Regions from separate parts of the Thermosediminibacter oceani DSM 16646 genome, predicted to be linked through region 2. Evidence: a T-box and tRNA genes for the amino acid it is inferred to sense, from the RefSeq annotation. Region 2 holds a T-box; the other holds one or more tRNA genes.
What was found. The T-box of region 2 lies ahead of TOCE_RS03435 (valine--tRNA ligase). A T-box ahead of a tRNA ligase gene usually reads a tRNA of that ligase, here a tRNA-Val.
Positions count from the first base shown of each region.

Region 1: it has a tRNA-Val gene. The T-box ahead of TOCE_RS03435 (valine--tRNA ligase) is inferred to sense a tRNA for this amino acid. The anticodon was not compared.

Region 1 covers NC_014377.1:1,373,004-1,382,933, forward strand. The annotation lists gene TOCE_RS07050 (DUF445 domain-containing protein) at 68-691, opposite strand; gene TOCE_RS07055 (IS1182 family transposase) at 811-2,058, opposite strand; partial or broken gene istB (IS21-like element helper ATPase IstB) at 2,060-2,790, opposite strand; gene istA (IS21 family transposase) at 2,784-4,298, opposite strand; partial or broken gene TOCE_RS07070 (transposase) at 4,463-4,753, opposite strand; gene ytxC (putative sporulation protein YtxC) at 4,888-5,745, opposite strand; tRNA gene TOCE_RS07080 (tRNA-Val) at 5,870-5,944, opposite strand; gene TOCE_RS07085 (hypothetical protein) at 6,249-6,785, opposite strand; gene TOCE_RS07090 (hypothetical protein) at 6,929-7,942, opposite strand; tRNA gene TOCE_RS07095 (tRNA-Leu) at 8,804-8,892, opposite strand; tRNA gene TOCE_RS07100 (tRNA-Cys) at 8,921-8,994, opposite strand; tRNA gene TOCE_RS07105 (tRNA-Gly) at 9,009-9,083, opposite strand; tRNA gene TOCE_RS07110 (tRNA-Phe) at 9,091-9,166, opposite strand; tRNA gene TOCE_RS07115 (tRNA-Asp) at 9,177-9,253, opposite strand; tRNA gene TOCE_RS07120 (tRNA-Val) at 9,265-9,340, opposite strand; gene TOCE_RS07125 (alpha/beta-type small acid-soluble spore protein) at 9,459-9,713, opposite strand; gene hisC (histidinol-phosphate transaminase) at 9,846-9,930, opposite strand, start outside.
Region 2 covers NC_014377.1:679,085-689,014, forward strand. The annotation lists gene TOCE_RS03420 (hypothetical protein) at 711-899, shown strand; gene TOCE_RS12265 (hypothetical protein) at 1,091-1,588, shown strand; gene TOCE_RS03425 (nucleotidyltransferase domain-containing protein) at 1,699-2,052, shown strand; gene TOCE_RS03430 (HEPN domain-containing protein) at 2,024-2,443, shown strand; T-box leader at 2,611-2,828, shown strand; gene TOCE_RS03435 (valine--tRNA ligase) at 2,880-5,528, shown strand; gene TOCE_RS03440 (bifunctional folylpolyglutamate synthase/dihydrofolate synthase) at 5,568-6,872, shown strand; gene TOCE_RS03445 (DUF2508 family protein) at 6,926-7,177, shown strand; gene TOCE_RS03450 (FAD:protein FMN transferase) at 7,297-8,331, shown strand; gene TOCE_RS03455 (redox-sensing transcriptional repressor Rex) at 8,430-9,083, shown strand; gene TOCE_RS03460 (DRTGG domain-containing protein) at 9,080-9,493, shown strand; gene TOCE_RS12565 (hypothetical protein) at 9,573-9,815, shown strand; gene TOCE_RS12570 ((Fe-S)-binding protein) at 9,833-9,930, shown strand, end outside.

The DNA.
Region 1 (9,930 bases), 690 kb from region 2:
TCTCTTCACCGTCCGCATATTTTTGATTTTTATCTATTATAAACTCATGAAAAGTTAAAGTCAAGTTTTACCTCAAAAAATTTACATAGTATGAGAACACCGCCTGCACCACCCCTATGAAAAATCCTATGACTCCGCCGAGGATCTCGATCTGTCTGAGTTCTTTCCTGGAAAGTTTTATTATCAGATTTTCCAACTGCTCCAGGTCGAGGGCATTGATTTTCTCCTCCACCATCCGACCGAGCTTTACCTCTTCTCTGATCTTCGCTGCTAAGTTTACTTTCAATTCATCGAAGATATCTTCTCCGTGACGGTCTACGGTTTCCTTCAAGTAAGCCGTTATTCCTGTTCTTAAAGGCTGGGGTATGAAAGCCGGCAGTTTCTCATTAGCTTTTTCCTCCACAATATTTTTAAGGTTGCTTAGTATCTGCCGCTTTATATTATCCGAGGTCAACCGCTCCACTATGTCGTCGGAAGACAGGACTTCTTTTTCAAGGGTTTCACCTATATTTTTTGAAATCTCAGCTCTCCTCTTGGGAATAAGGCCCTGCATCTGAAACCCGAGGATTCTCACCGGTTTTAATGGCCGGAATATGAGCTTAATTGCGAGCACATTAGTCTCCCAGCCTATAAAAGCTCCGATAAAAGGCATCAGTATTAACTGCAGTATTAAGTAGTTGTAATTCATCATTTCTACCCCGCATTTTGTTCCCTTAGAATTGGTTTCGAAAAATAATATAACATATATACCGTCAAATAGCCAGTAAAAAAAGAGCCCGTAGGGCTCACAGCTTGTAGACAAAGCCGCTTTTAGGATGCATAACCTAAAAGCGGCTTTTTGTTGAAGGCGAAGAAAATTTTTAAGAAAAACGAATGTAAAGCGGGGACTGTTGGCGGAAACGTTCCCCGTCTTTTCTTCCATAAAGCCAGCTTTTTTAAATTCATGCATGCGAAAAGAAGCGTGAGGTAATGTCCAACTTTCCTCAAGCCTCGTAGATTTGTATAGCGCATGCCATGCTTTTCCTTCGCATCGGCAAATACCCGCTCGATGGTCTGGCCGCGCATTTTGTATAGTTCTTTACCCCATTGGGTGTGTCTTATATCTTCCGCTATTTCTATGTAATGCTCCCATATATGCCGAGTTATGATTTTTGTGTAATTTTTACTTTTGGTGCACTGTAGGCGCATGGGACATTTACAGCATATTTGGGGGTTGCTCCTATATTCCCGGTATCCCGCCCGGTTGGTGGTGCTGTATTCTAATATTTGGTTGTTGGGGCATATGTAACAATCATAATATTCGTCATAGACGTATTCGCGTTTTTTAAAGTAGCCATCTTTGGTCATCGGCCTCTTGTAGGGCATAACGGGAAGCGCTCCTGCCTCAATGATTTCTCTGCATATCCCGGGGGTTTTGTAGCCTGCATCAACCACTACCGCCTCTATTTTAGAAAATTTATCGTTTACTTCTTGAAATAAATCGGAGAATACCTGGCTGTCATGAACATTTCCAGGTGCTATTTTGACACCAAGGACAAAGTTGTTCCGGTCACAGGCTACAGAAGCTGTGTAGGCAAAGCAGCGCTCTTTTTCCCCTTTTTGAAACATCCCACTTTCAGGATCTGTGGTGCTTACCCTGACTTTTTTAGAGCTATTTTCTCCTTTGTTGTTATCGTCATCATCATCTTCTTCTTCAAAGGGCTTTTTACCGTTTGCTTCCCGTTCGGCGTTGATTTCTTTTAAAAGTTCTTCCTTATATTTTTGAGTCCGTTGCTTAGCGACTTTCTCGATATATTTATTCTTATTGGCACTGGCTTTTATGTGAGTAGCATCGATAAATACTGCATCTGTTTTAACAAACCCGCATTCTATTGCTTCCATCAACACCCGCTCGAATATCTTTTCAAATAGATCACTTTCCTTAAACCGCCGTTCATAGTTTTTTCCAAAAGTTGAAAAGTGAGGTATTTTTTCTTGTAATCCATAGCTGTTTTTTGCAAGAGGAAATTCCCCATTTTTGCAAAGGTTTTTCCCCAGGCACCGGTGGGGAATTTTTATGTTAACTTAATTGCCTCATGAGTGATTGCCTCATCCGGTAGCTTTGACCATCAAAGATCAATAGGTAACTGTGGTGTATTAGCCGGTCAATCATTGCTGCTGTCATCTGCTCATCGTAGAAAATGCTCGCCCAGCGGCTGAATTCCAGGTTAGTGGTAATTACTACACTGCGACGTTCATAGCAGTCCGAAATCACCTGAAAAGTAGCTGCGCTCCTTCGCGGTCCAAAGGAACATAGCCCCATTCGTCGCAGATCAGAAGATCTGGTTTGGAAAGCTGTTTCAGTAACCCGGAAAGTTCACCTCCCTTCCGGGCTTCCACCAGCCGGTTTACCAGCGCTGCAGTGCGGAAAAACTTTACGTTGTAGCCTTTTTTACAGGCCTCCACACCGATGGCGGTGGCAAGATGGGTTTTGCCGGTTCCCACGTTGCCGTAAAGGATCAGGTTTTTCTTTTCTTCGAGAAATTTGCAATCTTTTAGGTCCTGCGGTGTAAGCCCCTGCGGGAGTTTGATTTCATCGAATATGTAGCCGGCAAAGGTCTTTATCGTGTAAAAGCCCGCATTTTTCAAAAGCCTGTCCTTTCGGCTTGCGTCTCTGTGCTCCAGTTCTAATCTTAGCAGCTTCAGCAGGTATTCTTCATGGCTTTGAGCCTCGATCTTGTCGCAGTTTTCCACTAGATTGCGGCTGAGTTTTAATGCTTTACAGCAGGCGGCGATTTCGTCCTTCAGCATAAATTGGCACCGCCTTTCAGAAAGGCTTTGTCATAGTCTTCTGCATTGAAGCGGAATGCAGTGAGTTCAGGAACCCCTTCCGGAATCTTTACCGGCTCCAACTGCGGGGTTATACCCGTTATCCTGTTATGGATGGCTACGAGGCTGTCTAAATCCTGCACTCCGTAAAGGAGAGCCTCGGCTACAGCGTTCACAGCCTGTTCAAAACTGCTTTTGGTACAAAGCACAGCCAAAGCCTTGAGCGCTTTGCCGCGCTCACTTTTGCTTAAGCCGTCGAGGTATTCCCGGAGTGGGTCCGGCAGCATGCTGTATATTCCCGAATACTTAAGGGCTCCCGGACAGCGGGAAAGCTGGGTAAGATATGGCAGCCAGTCCATGCTTTCTTGCTTGTTGTCCCCGTAAAGCCGCCGGTGGCGCACGATTTCCCGGTGGCTCTCATCCAGCGGTATGACCTCATGGGCTGTTATCTTTACAAGCACCCGGCTGTTGGCGTATTTGGGGGCGGTAGAGTATAGGTGCTTTCCACCGTTCAAGCTGAATTTGGCGTAGGCGTTGGTTTTGACTGTTATGTAACCGGCTACCTCGTAAGGAACGGTAGGCAGCTCAAGCAGAGCCTTACGGTCTTCATTAAAAAGTTCGGCTATGGATGCCTCCTTCCGGTAGTGTTCGCGGTGCATGTCCCGGTCGCACAATCGTAAAAGTTCGCGGTTAAAATCCTCCAGCTTTTCAAACCTGGGGACCGGGACAAGGAAGTTGCGCCGGTGGTATCCCACCTTGTTTTCCACATTACCCTTTTCATGGCCGGAAGCAGGGTTACAGAATACCGCTTCAAAACCATAGTGCTGCTTGAACCTCAGGAAGGCGTCGGTTAGTTTGCGCTCTCCATTTTTCGAGAGTTTCACGATAGTGCTGGCGTTATCAAACCATAGCTTACGGGGTACTCCCCCCAAGTGTTCAAATATGTCCTTAAGTCCCTGAAACAGGCATTCCTGGTTTTCTCCCTTGAAAAGCTGGGTATATCCTACGTTACTGTAGGGAAACGACAGGTTCAGATAAAATCCGTGATGCAGCGTCCCGTTTTCGTAAAAGTCTGCCTCACCGAAATCCACCTGCGCTTCACCCGGGATATGTTCCAGCGGCAGACGACATGAGTTGTCCTGGTACAATTCTTTTTTTCTCATGGCTACGTAGCCTGCTACGGTGCGGTAAGAACAGTTAAACTTATCTTGGTATTTTTCACAGAGCCTGTCATAAATCCTTTTGGCGGTATGCCTCTGCTTTTTGCGAGCTTTTTTATCTTCTTCAAGCCACTGATCTATATCCGCCTTGAAAGGGTCGAGTTTTGGGAAGGTATGTTTAACTTCTTCAACTTTAACCCTGGTGTTCCAGTCTTCTTGATAAATATACTTGCGTATAGTTTTTCGGTCTTTTTGGAATTCCCGGGCTATCTCGCTGATATTTTGCCCTTTCATAAAGAACGCTTTTCTGATATTATCAATATGGGTCATTGTGAGCATCCTCCAATCCTCCCTTGCAGTTAAGATTTCCCTAACTACAAGGGTAAAGGTTTTTAGGGGTGCCTGCAATGACCTTTGCAAATTTGGGGATTTTTGAGTTGCAAAAGTGGGGATTTTATTTTGCAACTCTGTCCATTTTAATTATGCAATAAACATCCATAGCCTAAAAACCAACGGTAAGCTACATTGACTTCTACTTCTCTGATGGTTTGGCGCATGGAGCGGATTCCATACAATGCTTGGAGCATGAGTAGCTTAATTAACACTACCGGGTCAATACTAGGTCTTCCTGTATTTTCGCTATATAGGTCTTTTACTTCTTCATATATGAAACTAAAGTCGATGCTTTCTTCTACAGCTCTAAGGAGATGGTCTTGAGGCACCAGGCTATCGATGCTTACTAATTCTACTTGCTTTATTATTTCTCTATTTTTCTTCGTTAACATTTCATCGCCCCACAATATTTTTGTATCTTCTTTAATTTTACTAAAAAGCTGATGATTTTTGTACTACCTTTTGCAAAAAAAGACTGTCGACAGTTACTTTGTCGACAGTCTGAGAGCCCGTAGGGCTCAAAATTTCACTTTTGCTTTGGTTTCGAAGCCAGGCAGATTTCGCAGTTATTGCAAAAATAAACCCGGCCCTCAAAAATGTTATAAATTATACTTATAACTTCACTTTTTTCCAGGCCGGTATAACCGTGAATTATGATCTTTCGGGGGGCCAGATTAATAAGGATGCTCAATGCGATATCGTCAAGGCTAAGATCGGGGTTTTCCTTTGCTATGGTGTCTATACCTTTATCTTTGTCCACTGGCTTCATATCTCTATCCAGTAGGAGAAATTGACCGTTTTTGACCAGAATATGCACCAATTCTTCTTTTGGCTCATGAAGGTCCACAAAAAACCTGAGTAAATTTATAAATTCCCGGTATTCTTTTTCCATCAGGTACTCGTCGATGGCCTTGTCGACGACTTCTTCTAGATGCTCGATGTACTCTTTTAACCTGAAATTTATAAATCCGTCCAGAATTATCGTGTTGCAGTTATTCAAGTGATCCAGAATTTTATGTATCACAATCGTCTTTCGTTTTGAGAGATTTTGCGAGCTTTTATCCTTGCCATAAGAAAAATTTAATATCCTCCTGGCAAAATTAAAAATCGCTGTTTGTTCGTTCTTATCAAAATAAAAATATTTCCTGATAATTCTTTTTAAAAGCTTGGGCTCCCAAAAGTCGATTACTAGGTCTGCCAGCATTTCGGCGATATAAGTAAATAAATCATCTTCTATTGCGCAGTGATAAAAAATCGAAGTTCCTACCTTTTCCCTGCGCAGAATCGCCTCCATTCCCTTTTCCTTTAGAGTCTCAAATTCCGCGCGCAATCTATGTTCAAAACCGTCGATCGGTTCTATAACTCCAATGGTTATAAAACGCATTGAGGTCACTCCCTTACTAACTTATAAATATTATATGTCCCTGCCACGAACCCTTATACAACAAAAAGAAGGGAGCTGACCTAAATTCTGGCATAAAAAAAGAGCCTTTTTTCAGGCATAAAAATGGTGGGCGCTGTAAGGATTGAACTTACGACCTCTTCCGCGTCAAGGAAGCGCTCTCCCACTGAGCTAAGCGCCCACTACCTGGTGCCGGGAACCGGAATCGTCCCGAAGCTATAAGATTGTCTCATAAGTTCAAAAATTTAACTTGCAGATGTTATTATAGCATCTATCCTCGTTTTATGCAAGAGGTTAAAGTAAAAAATATTGACCAATGAACCGAAGTGAACAACAATTAGTAAAGATAAACCTCCCTTTAATGGCTTTTTTCGCCATTTGTGTGGAGTTTTTATGATCCTCGATTCATTTCCTGATACATTATATGTTCTCTGTTGATAGTGAAATTCGAACCCACGACCTGCGCATTGCGAATGCTAATGGAGTTACTTGCCGTAGCTTTTGATAGTTTGACCTTGCCCATCAAGGAGTTCCCAAACCAAGTCATCAGGCTCTCCTTTGCCTGTAATATAACAAATCCGCAGACCTTTAGCTTCTACAATCGTCGCCTCCTGACCGTCAAATAGTACTTTGGCGACAGAGCTATTTCTGATGATACCCCAACTTATCCATGCCCTACCTTTATTGTACTTGTATGAGGTGAATCTAAAATTGGCAGGATTTTCACTGTTTGTCGGCCATATTCCCGAACTGATTGTCAATAAACTATATGAGAAAAGCTTTTTTTTAATAATGGCACAGGCAACAATTCCTCTTTGATCTTTATAGAAAATAAGATATTCCCCTTCATCTATATTTGCTTGATAAAGCATTTCAGTTGGTTTACCATGTTCATATTCCAATTTTTTCACTAAGAAATCATATGGTGAAAGATTATTATTTCTAACTATAAATATAGAAATAATACTAATAGCAAAAACGCATACGATTGCGATGACTAAAATTAATGTGCCCTTTTTCAAATCATTACCTCCCTCTATTAATTACCTCCTTCTATTATATATTTTTCGGAGGCTGTAGGTTACTAAATTTCGTAAGTAGCAAGCCACTGTAATCATTACGGTTGCTTGCCAAACAAATGGCAAACTTATTACATTAAAACGTTTTAGTAGTAAAGACCGCTTATAGTAGCAACGAGGCTCCATTGATTAGGAGTCCCACTAAGGGTGAAGCCTGCACCTACACCGTCAGGGCCAGCGCTAATATCAATGGTGCCGGTAACGTCTTGATATGTGTGAATATATTTGAGAATTGCCGCGGTCGTGTTGCCGTCGCCAGTCTTTTTATTCTTAATGATGGAAGTATGTATATATACATCTTCTACATACAATGTAAAAAGGTTAGGCACATACAGGTACTCCTCAAATGACCACACGATACCTGCATTAGGTTCGGCATTAGCTAGGTATACAGTCTGGCGCTGGCCGTTATCCCACCAAGCAGTAGCGGATATATCTGTATCGTCATAATCAAAGTCGCCTCCCCATGCGAAGCCGAAGAAATCCTCACCAATGGCGGGATTATTCTTAGGATCGTAGAAGAAGTAGAATCCATCCCAATGTGCATCACCAAAGAGCTCATAGTGGGCAGTGCTACCATACGAGAGATCGAAGCATTCGAATGTAATTGTCAAAGTGCCCCTCTGACTGGTTTTGGGAGTAAAAGTGGCCTGCGGTACCATTGGTGTCTCCAATGGCTTGAAGTTTTCAATGCCGATAACATCTACTTCGTTTTTTGAAAGGAGCCTGCTGTTTGTAACGACAACCTTGTCGTCTACTATCTCGTACGTCTCTTCAACGAAAGCTGTGGCTGATACTATACCAACGAGTTTTCCTTTATTCGAAGCAAGCTTTTTCTTCAATTCAGTATTATTGGCAATATACTTACGCACAAAATCTTGCGCTTCCTTTGTAGTACCTCTAACGTTAATATCATTTCCATCAATCGTAACCTCAATATCTTTTGCCGCGACCTTTTCTACCATGATATAGGCATCAGGGAATTCCGGAGATATCACCTCAGCCGTGAGCGGAACACGATCATTTTCAGCAGCCAGAGCAGTTACATTTATCAATAACATTGCCACGATCATGAGTAGTGATAAGATTTTTCTTTTCATTTACCATCTCTCCTTTCTTAATTTAATAAGTTGCTGAAACCCTCAGAAAAAGAGGGTTTTAGCATTCTATTTTATATGGATTCCCTCCCCAAATAGTATATTAAATTTTTCCATTCCTGTAAAAATTATATCATTATGTATATTTTTGTTAAGTATATATTTTCTAAAATTATGATAAGTCACAGTTTCGTTCACACTACTTAATTAAAGTGAAAAAGACATTGCAAAGGGTGGGTATCCCTGGAGTATTTATGGAAGAACGGGAACTAAATAAAAAGGCTTCCGAGAAAATTCCGGAAACCTTTTGTTCTCTGAAGCTAATAGTGGAATTTGAACCTGACCTGCGCATTATGAGAGCCTGATAATAATATTTTTTAATGTAGTGTATTCCGTATATATCATGAAAATTAAGGCTTTCATTACCAAAAACATCCGTTCTAATTAATACCATACTTTAAAAATAAACTTTTTGGGCACCATTTGGGCACCAATTATCCCTATACTTTTAGATCAGCTTAAAAAAAAACTGTCTCTAGAGGAGGAATTACAAAAAATGTAGAAAGAATCACCGGAGGCAAAAAGAATTGATGAAGCTACAATACTTGAGAGGTTGCATAATTTAGAATCGGTTTTAACGTCCTATACGGCCTCTAATAGAGAAAAAAGAATGGCAGTAAATTTTATACGTCAATTACGACTTAACCCCGATACAGGTGAATTATACATTTATTTCTGGCAGGATCCCACAGGACGGTATATAAAACGCTTAAAATTGCTCAAAACCGAAAGGAGTGAAAAAGAGCAAAATAATAAAGATGACGGTTCATCGTCATCTTCTATTGAAAATTTTATGATTTTCGATGGTGCCGGGAACCGGAATCGAACCGGTATGGGTATTGCTACCCGCAGGATTTTAAGTCCTGTGCGTCTGCCAGTTCCGCCATCCCGGCTCTTTTATTTAATTGGAGGCTATTTAATTGGAGGCGGCACCCAGATTCGAACTGGGGATGAAGGTTTTGCAGACCTCTGCCTTACCACTTGGCTATGCCGCCATTTAAATAAAAAATGGAGCGGAAGACGGGATTTGAACCCGCGACCCTCGCCTTGGCAAGGCGATGCTCTACCCCTGAGCCACTTCCGCACATATCTGGTGCCTTGGGGCGGAATCGAACCACCGACACGAGGATTTTCAGTCCTCTGCTCTACCAACTGAGCTACCAAGGCTGGTAAAATATGGCGACCCAGAAGGGACTTGAACCCTCGGCCTCCAGCGTGACAGGCTGGCGTTCTAACCAACTGAACTACTGGGCCGCATATTTTTTTGGTGGGCGAAACAGGGCTCGAACCTGTGACCCCGTGCTTGTAAGGCACGTGCTCTCCCAGCTGAGCTATCCGCCCTTGCGACAATTCATAGTATACATGATAATTTAGCCGATGTCAAAAATAATGAACTTCTATTATAAGCGTTTATGCAGTATATGCACAAATTATCGCCTTATTTCTTTAAATATCTAGTTCATCTATTTCCAGACTCATCGTTTTTATCTTCAATATCTATTTTCCCGTCTTCCCTGTCAATTTCCCTCTTAGCAAGATTTATCATCTTTTTCACCATATGCCCGCCTATTTTACCCGCTTCCCGTGTGGTCAAGTTTTCCCATCCGCGTTCCCTTATGTCGTCGTCGAGATGCAGTTCCTTTGCAACTTCTTCCTTTAATTTCTCGAGTTCCTTTTCAGGTTCGGAATTTGCCTGATTTTTGCGTCGGGACATACCTGAACCCTCCAATTCCGATTCAAATACTTTATTATAGAGTATAAACAATATTTTCATTAATATACATAATCGGGGTGGTATTGTAGATATGGATTCAGTATGCTGGAAGCAAGACACTATCGGGAAGCTCTAGGATCCTTTCAGAATTTCCTTTAGCGACCTGATCAGCACTTCGTTTTGCTTCGGGGTACCGACGCTGAAGCGGAGTGTATTC
Region 2 (9,930 bases):
TAAAGTGCCGCCGCAATACTTCGGAGCGCTGGTATGTATTTTCAATTTGACTGCATGATTCTTTTCCAGAAAAAGCAGGCAGATAACCGATTTGTTTAAAAATGAAGGCCAGCTTTATATATGTATAGCATTGTTCCTGTTTATAATATTGATGAGTCAAATTAAGTATTTGTATTTCAGCTTGCCTTTGCTTTTAGTTTTCTATGCAATTAGAGGTATAGCTTCCCCTTATATCTTCAGACGCCTGAATGAGTCCATTATTTCGAAAATACGTGCCACGATACTCTCTTTTCACAATTTATTGATGGGCCTTTTTGTAGCCGCTTCGGCCCCTCTGCTGGGGTTTTTTACGGATAGATCGGGTATATATTATACCTATCTCGTAATGCCGCTGAGTTTCTTATGCCTGATTGCCGTTATTTCTCTTTTAAAGTCGAAGAAATTAAAAATGTTGGTTTTTCGGGCGGATTGAAATGGCGGTTTATATTAAAGACCAGAATAGGTAGCTATAAGAAAGAAAAAAAGAGTTGAGAATGAAAAAAGGTGATGAAATAATAGCTTTTGTTAACGATATTCCGATTTATAAAAATGAAGTGGAATATAGAAAAGATTGGCAGAAATAGCCTATGGAAGCAGAGACAATGAATTTGTAGATTCCTTTGCTGCAATTTTTGCTCTTTTTTTGTTAAAGTGGAAGGGAATTTTACCTCATGAATCTGGGAAAAATAGTGGAGCTTGATAGGATAAACATGAGCCCGATATTAAAGGAATTAGGCATAGAGTTTGATCCCGAGAGACGAAAGAATGACCTTGTCAGAGAAATTGAAAAAGGGCTAGGTTTATCCTGGTCTGGGGAGCGATATTCTGGCTGCTTATCTGGAGTATATGCCTCTTTCTGAAGACTGCTGGAATGTGATGTCGATACAGGTACATCCTGCGTACAAAAGAAGCTCAATTTTGCGCGAGATATTACAAAAAGGCTACAGAGAAATATTATCGAATCATCCGAAATAAGTTTTCAGTTCTGCCCATAAAAACAACAAATCTTCGGTTTTGCTTCATCGTAGGCTGGGGTTCAGGGTTATTTCGGATGAAAACGAAAGATATAGATACGAAATTTCCGGCGATGAACTGCTGGGATTTTTTAACCGGATATTTAAGAAGGGGAATTAATCCAAACACTGCAAAACTTGGAGGGAATTGCTTGAAAGTTCTTTACACTATTTCCGTTTTGATTTGCTCTCTTTTAGTCTACAAATTTTGGCCCAAATATGAAAATAATATGTTTCCTCTTTTTACGGACATTACTACCATCCTGCTTTTTCTTCCCTCATTTTTTATTTTGTTTTTCTCCTTCCCTTCCTTCATCCTTTTAACTTTATCTAAACAGTTAAAAAAAGCAATTAAGATTTCCATGGTTTTATTGATCTATATAATGGTCTTTTTATTCTCCCTGAATGCATTAGACTTTTATTCAATAAGGTTGAGGGGTTTAATTTCTTTCGTAACTTCATTACCGGGGTTATTACATTTCATCTTATCGATAACATATGTTCATTCAAAGGATATCGGGCTGCCCAAAAATTGACTAAAAAAAATAAGGATAGCAGAAAAAAGGCTTTTATTTACAAAAAATCGTTATTATGCTAATATGAAACATAATTAGCCCCACAATTATTTCTTTCGGGAATGATGTGCATGGACATAAAAAGGGCGGAAAAAGAATACAAAGCTTTGTTAGAAAGTGAACTAGAAAGGATTACAGCAGAGCTTAAAAAGCTCGGTGCGGAAAAAATACTGCTCTTTGGTTCTTATGCTGCGGGGCGCAAAGACCTTTTAACCGACCTCGACATCATAGTGGTTTTAAAGAGCGATCTACCATTTATCGAGCGGATAGGTTTTATCTATAGAAAAGTCGCTCCTAGAGTAGCTGCGGATATACTGGTTTATACGCCTGAAGAATGGCAAACTGTTAAGAAAAAGCCTTTTTTCAAAAAAGCCGCTGCCGAGGGGAGGGTGCTGTATGAGAAGGTCGGGAATGGAAGAGGGTAAGAGATGGCTGGAACAGGCAAAAGAAGACTTAAAGTGGGCCAGAGTCCTGGCCGAACAAGGTGGCTATCATATCGCGTGCTTTTTAGCCCAGCAGGTGGCTGAAAAAGCCATTAAAGCTCTTTTATATGCTATGGGGGAAACTATAGTCCTGGGCCATTCGGTGAACGTATTAGCCCGAAGAGCCGCCCAGTATAATGAAAAAATAGGAGAAAAGTGCGAAAAATGGTCTATACTAGACGGTTATTACATTCCAACAAGGTATCCTAACGGCCTGCCGGACAGTATTCCTGCACGAGTGTACAACAGGGAAATAGCTACTATAGCCGTAGATTTGGCTGAAGATGTGGTTAATACTATGGAAGAAATAATGAATGATTTAGAGGCTTTTTGAACAATAGGCAGCGGTAGCTCAGCATATATGGAAGCCTCAAGAACGGAGTCCAGCATGTAGGTGCCCGACTCTATGAATTGGCTCAGCGTTTGCACGGACAAGTTCTTCTTTTGGCGCTCTTGACAAAGCAATAGCCTGAAGGTAAAATATACATAAAAATAGAGAGTGCAAAGGCGTTGACGGGGAGGAGTAGAAAGCCAACCCTTATAAAAGAGAGGAAGGCCGCCGGGTGAAAGCCTTCTTAAGGGTAGCTTTCGAAGGTCGCCCCTGAGCCGTCCCGGTGAAAAAGTAGCCGGGGCCGGTTTTTCCGTTATATTTTCGAGAGCCCGGATTTGAAAGTCCGGGAACTAAGGTGGTACCGCGAAAAAGGCCTTTCGTCCTTAAATCAGGGCGAAAGGCCTTTTAAGTTTTTACATTTTTTAAAGGAGGAGGAAGAATGGATTTCACCAATATCCCTTCCGTTTACGACCCAAAAAATGTGGAGGATAAATGGTACAGATTCTGGGAAGAACAGAATTTATTCCGCGCGGAAATTGATCCGGAGAAGGAACCCTTCACCATAGTTATTCCGCCGCCAAATGTAACCGGTCACCTCCACATCGGGCACGCCCTCAACAACACCATCCAGGACATCCTGATAAGGTATAAGAGGATGCAGGGCTACCCGACGCTGTGGTTACCCGGCACCGATCACGCGGGAATCGCCACAGAAGCCAAGGTGAAGGAGCAGCTGGCAGAAGAGGGGCTGTCCAAGTACGATCTCGGCAGGGAAAAGTTCCTGGAAAGGGTGTGGGCCTGGAAGGAAAAGTACGGCGACACCATAGTGAACCAACTGAAAAAACTAGGCGCTTCCTGCGACTGGTCCAGGTTCAGGTTCACCCTGGACGAGGGGCTCAGCCGCGCAGTGCGCGAAGTGTTCGTAAGGCTATACGAAAAGGGCCTCATATACCGCGGCGACTACATCGTGAACTGGTGTCCGACGTGTAAGACGACCCTTTCGGACATAGAGGTAGAGCACGAGGAGAGAAATGATAAGATCTACCATGTGAGGTATCCCTTCAGCGACGGCTCGGGCCACATAACCGTGGCGACCACCCGCCCCGAGACCATACTGGGCGATACGGCCGTGGCCGTGCACCCGGCGGATGAAAGGTACAAAGCATACATCGGCAAGACCGTCGTTCTGCCGCTGGTGAACAGGGAAATCCCGATCATCGCCGACGACTACGTGGATATGGAATTCGGGACAGGCGCGGTGAAGGTAACTCCCGCCCATGATCCCAACGATTTCGAGATGGGTCTGCGCCACGAACTCCCGATAATCAAGGTCATGGACGAAGAAGGGCGCATGAACGAAAACGCCGGAAAGTTTGAAGGCCTCGACAGGTACGAGTGCCGGAAAGCCATAATTAAAGAACTGGAAGAAAAGGGTTTACTGGAAAAGATCGAAGACCTGACCCACAGCGTGGGCCAGTGCTACCGCTGCCACACCGTGGTGGAACCGATGGTCTCCAAGCAGTGGTTTGTCAGGATGAAGCCTCTGGCCGAGCCTGCCATTGAAGTGGTAAAGCAGGGCAGGGTGAAGTTCGTCCCCGACAGGTTCACCAAAATATATATAAACTGGCTGGAAAACATTCACGACTGGTGCATTTCGAGGCAGCTCTGGTGGGGCCACCGGATTCCCGCGTGGTACTGCCAGGATTGCGGAGAGACCATCGTGGCGAGGGAAACGCCCGTAAAATGCTCAAAATGCGGCGGAAGTTCCCTGGAACAGGACCCGGACGTGCTCGATACCTGGTTCAGTTCGGCCCTCTGGCCTTTCTCGACGCTGGGCTGGCCCGACGACACAGAGGACCTCAGGTATTTTTATCCGACTTCCGCGCTGGTTACCGGCTACGACATAATATTCTTCTGGGTAGCCCGCATGATATTCATGGCTATGGAGTTCATGAAGGAGGAGCCCTTCGAGTACGTGGCTATAACGGGCCTTGTCAGGGACGCCCAAGGCCGCAAGATGAGCAAATCTCTGGGCAACGGCATAGATCCCCTGGAGGTCATAGAAAAGTACGGCGCCGACACCCTCAGGTTTGCTCTGTGCACCGGCAACACTCCTGGAAACGATATAAGGTTCTCCTGGGAAAAGGCAGAGCACAGCCGCAACTTTGCGAACAAGATATGGAACGCCTCCCGGTTCGTCATGATGAACCTGGAGGGCTTCGAGCCCGGAGAACCGGAATTGGAAAATCTATCGCTTAAAGACCGGTGGATCCTGTCCAGGCTAAACGATGTGACTTCAGAAGTTACGGAGTTCCTGGACAAATTTGAAGTGGGCATAGCGGCCCAGAAGGTCTACGACTTTTTCTGGAGCGAATTCTGCGACTGGTATATCGAAATGGCCAAGATAGACCTTTACGGGGACGACGAAAACGCGAAAAAGAGGACCCAGCGAGTCCTTTATACCGTGCTGGAGAGGGTTTTGAGGCTGCTGCACCCCTTCGTGCCGTTTATCACCGAAGAGATATGGCAGCACCTGCCCCACGAAGGCGAAAGTATAATGGTGTCGGCCTGGCCCGAATTCAGGCCCGAATGGAAGTTTGAAGATGCAGGCGACATGGAGATCCTCATGGAGGCCGTAAGGGGTATTAGAAACATCAGGGCTGAGATGAACGTACCGCCGGCTAAGAAAGCCAAGGCCGTGGTAAGAGCGGGGGATTCAGAGACGCTGAAACTTTTAAAGCAAAACATCGACATTATCCACACCCTTGCCAGGGTTTCGGAAACGGATTTCATTTCCGAGGAAGACCCCGCGCCCGGGAAAGCTATGAGCTGCGTCATAAGGGGAGCGGAAATCTTTATCCCAATGGAAGGCCTCGTGGACCTGGATTCGGAAATCGCAAGGCTTCAGAAAGAAAGGGCGTCTCTCGAGAAGGAGATTAGCACCGTCAGGAAAAAACTCGCAAACCACGGTTTCCTCTCAAAGGCTCCACGGGAAGTCGTCGAAAAGGAAAAGCAGAAGGAAAAGGATTACATCGAGATGCTGAAGCGGGTGGAGGAACGGCTGAAAACACTGACCGAACTTGGATAATCTTTGTTATATAACGATATGGGAAGGGGAGCTAACCCTATGCTGAGTTACCGTGAAGCTCTGGAGTTCATCCACGGTATGAACAGATTCGGCATAAAGCTGGGGCTTCAAAAAATTACGAGGCTCCTGCAACTCCTGGGTAATCCCCATGAGGGTATCAAAATAATTCACGTGGCGGGCACCAACGGCAAGGGGTCCACCTGCGCCATGATAGATTCCATACTGAGGGCCGCCGGCTACAGGGTGGGTTTGTATACTTCGCCGTATCTGGAGGTGTTTAACGAGAGGATAAGGGTGAACGGCCGGAATATACCCGACGAGGACATTGCCCGGCTCACCGAAAAGGTCCGTAAAGCAATTCGTGAAATGGAGGCCAGGGGATGGGGTGTACCCACCGAATTTGAGGTTGTGACCGCTCTCGGCTTTATGTACTTCAAAGAGCAGAACCTGGACTTTTTGGTGCTGGAAGTGGGCATGGGCGGCAGGTACGACGCCACCAACGTGGTTACCCCTCTGGTCAGCGTAATTACTTCTATAAGCTACGACCACCAGCAGTACCTGGGGAATACCCTGGAAGAGATAGCTCGTGAAAAATGCGGCATAATCAAACAGGGGGTGCCGGTGGTCACCGCCCCACAGGAACCGGAAGCGATGCGGGTTATAGAGGACACCTGCCGTGAACAAAACTGCCCGCTGGTGAAGGTAGAAGAAAAAACGAGATACCGCCTTTTGGACTGGGGGCTTGAAGGTCAGGTTTTCAGCCTTCAGACGTCAAGAAACACTTACGATAACCTGAAGATAAAACTGCTGGGAGACCACCAGCTAGATAACGCCGCAACGGCGGTGGCTTCAGTAGAAGCTCTTGAGCATTACGGTATAAATATAACTAGGCAAGCGGTAGAAAAAGGCCTTTTAGAAGCCCGCTGGCCCGGTAGGCTGGAAATCATGGGTCGGAACCCTGATGTGCTTATCGATGGCGCCCACAATCCTTCAGGGGTTGGTGTGCTTAAAAGCGCGATTTTAAAATATTTCCCGGGAAAAAGAGTGATTCTTGTAATAGGTATTTTAAAAGATAAGGATTACTTGAAGATGCTGGAAGAGATAATCCCGGTAGCGGATGCTGTGGTCGCCACCCGGCCCGACAGCCCCAGAGCACTGGAGCCGAATGAATTGGAAGGATCGATTAAAAGCTTGAATCTCGAAAAAATGCCCGAAATTTATGTCAGAGAAGAGGTAGAGGAGGCCATCGATACGGCCTATGAAATCGCCGGGGCCAGTGATGTGATAGTTTTCGCGGGCTCCCTGTATTTAATCGGAAAGGTCAGGAGTTTATTGAAAAAATAGATTAAAGTTTTGCCCCCTCTATTGAATATACATAAAATAGGAGGGGGCATTTTATGAAAAAAGGATTTAACGGCGGTTCCGCCGAACTGGAGCGAATTCTCCTCGAGGAAATCGAAAAGGCCAAACAGGAAATGCAGCTGGCTGAAAAAGCTTTTCAGTGGGTGCAAAACGACCCCGAGGAGGTAGATGCCGCCCTTTCGAGGATGGAAGCCGCCCTTGCCCGTTACAATTTTCTCATCAGACAGGCCAAAGCTATGAGGATAACAATTGACAAAATCACAATGTACAGTCAGCTGCTGCAATAGCAATTTATTAGAAGTCATTATTTTGTTTAAAAAAATATTTATAGGGCGTCGATTTATTGATATAATGAATGTAAGAAATTCGAAAGGGAGGTGGGGGCGGCAAATTTGCCGCAGGTCAGATGAAAAAACTTAAAATAACAGTTTTTCTTTTTGCTGCTATTATCCTCCTTGCAGCTTGTAGCAGGAGTCAGGACAAGCCCGTTGTGAAAACAAATTTTATGCTGGATACGATGATAAAGATATCAGCTTACGGAAGCGGCGCATCGGAAGCCATCGACGCGGCTTTCGACAGGATAAGCGAAATCGAGAAGAAAATGAATGCCAGCGCTGAAGACAGCGAGGTTACCGGTATAAATAAGGCGGCTGGCAGGGAATATTTCAAAGTTAGTCCTGACACCTTTTACGTTATAAAAAGAGGACTTTACTTTTCAGAGCTTTCCGGAGGAAGGTTCGATATAACCGTCGGGCCTCTTGTAAAACTGTGGGGTATAGGTACGGAAAATGCCCGGGTCCCCGAAGAACAAGAGATTAAAAGTGCTCTTTCGCTTATCAACTACAGGGACGTTTTACTGGATGAGGAAAATCATGGCGTGATGTTGAAAAGGCCCGGGATGAGAATAGACCTGGGAGCCATAGCCAAGGGTTACGCTGCCGACGAAGTTATTCGAATATTAAAGGAAAAAGGGGTAAGGAGCGCGGTTGCTGACCTTGGGGGTAACGTATACGTGCTCGGCAAAAAGCCGAACGGTGAGCCGTGGAAGATAGGTGTCCAGGATCCTTTTGCCGAGACAAGGGGTGATATATTTGCGACTGTGGAAGTTTGGGACAAGACCCTGGTTACCTCCGGTGTATACGAAAGGTTTTTTGAGGAAGAAGGGAAAAGGTACCATCACATTCTCGATACATCTACGGGTTATCCCGTTGAAAATGGGCTAGTGAGTGTAACTATAATTTCCGATAGCTCGATTGACGCTGATGCCCTTTCCACCGCAGCTTTTTCACTGGGTTTGAAGGATGGAATGAGGCTGGTGGAAAACCTTCCTGGTATTGAGGCGATTTTTGTAACGGCCGACAGGGAAGTATACATTACCTCCGGGGTGGAAAAATATAATTTCCAGATAATCAACGAGGATTTTGTATTAAAACAGCAGTAGGCGAAAAGTTATTAAAAAAATTGCAAAAAAAATCAATAAACATGTGATTCTTTTCACTAAAAAATATTGAAAAAAATCTATTCATCGTGCTAGAATCAATGTATAGGGAGTGGTTAAATTTGTTCAAGAAGTTCAAAATACCTGAGGCCACTATCGGAAGGCTTACATCTTATTCGAGATTTCTGAAAGAAGCTGACGAAAAAGGAGTCACAACGGTCTCTTCCCAGCAGATAGCGAAGGCTACAGGTGTTACTCCCGCTCAGGTAAGAAAGGATCTGGCTTATTTCGGGGAGTTCGGTACCAGAGGTGTAGGATACAACCCTAGAGAATTATACAATTATATAATGAAGATACTGGGCCTCGATAGACGCTGGTCCGTTGCAATAGTAGGTGCCGGGCATCTCGGAACCGCTCTTTCACTTTATAAGGGGTTTGCGGAGAGAGGTTTTGATATAACCTGTATTTTCGATGCGGATCCGGAGAAAATCGGCAAAAAGATTGCCGGCCTGGAAGTGCGGTCAATGGAGGAACTCAGTGAAAAGGTAAAGGAATACAACATCGAGCTCGGGATAGTGGCGGTGCCGGCTGCTGCAGCCCAGGAAGTGATCGATTTGATGGTCAAAGCCGGCATAAAGGGCATTATAAATTTCGCACCGGTAAATGTAACGGTGCCTGAGGATGTGGTGCTCAGGCGTGTAGACCTGGCGTCCCAGCTTGAGTATCTGACGTATCATCTGGGGGAAACCAGATGAAGCTGAAAAAGATAAAGGAAATTCTCCGGGCCGAAGTGCTAATGGGAGATGACGGGGACCTTGAGGCGGAGGTGACTAACGCCTGCGGTGCTGACCTGATAAGTGATATTTTGGCGGATACCAAGAAGAACGCGGTTCTCCTCACCGGTCTCACTCATAAGCAGATAATACAGACAGCCAGTATGTCCGAATTTGCCGCTATAATTTTTGTAAGGGGCAAGTGCCCGACCCGGGACGTAATCGAGCTGGCGAGGGAAAATAGCCTTCGGCTCCTTCGCTCCGAATATCCCATTTACGAAAGCTGCGGTCTCTTGTACGAGGCCGGATTAAAAGCCGAAATGAATATAGTGATTCACGCCTACAGGGGGAAAATGTTTTTCAACATAACCCCTTCATATATAGAGGGGTGAGAATACAGCCCTCGGGATCGGTAATCTTCTAGCGGTTGATGGAATACACAATTGCATCGACGTCCTGGAAGAAATAGAATTGAACAAACTTTCTGATATAGATTATTTAGAACTACAAGCGTGCAGCGGTGGCTGCATAGGCGGAGCGCTGACCGTCGAAAACCGCTTTGTAGCAAAGGTTAAATTAAGGAAGCTCGTTGAAAAACTTGGAACTAATACCAGAATCGATGAGACATCTGTGGTAAAATATTTTGTAAAGGGATATTACGATTTCGAAGAAGAGATAAGCCTACACCGTCTCTTAAACTCGACGAAGACATAGCCAAAGCCATCCAGAAGATGGAGATTCTCGAAAAAACGCTGAAAGAATTACCCGGGCTCGATTGCGGCAGCTGCGGGTGTCCTAACTGCAGATCTCTAGCAAAAGACATAGTGCA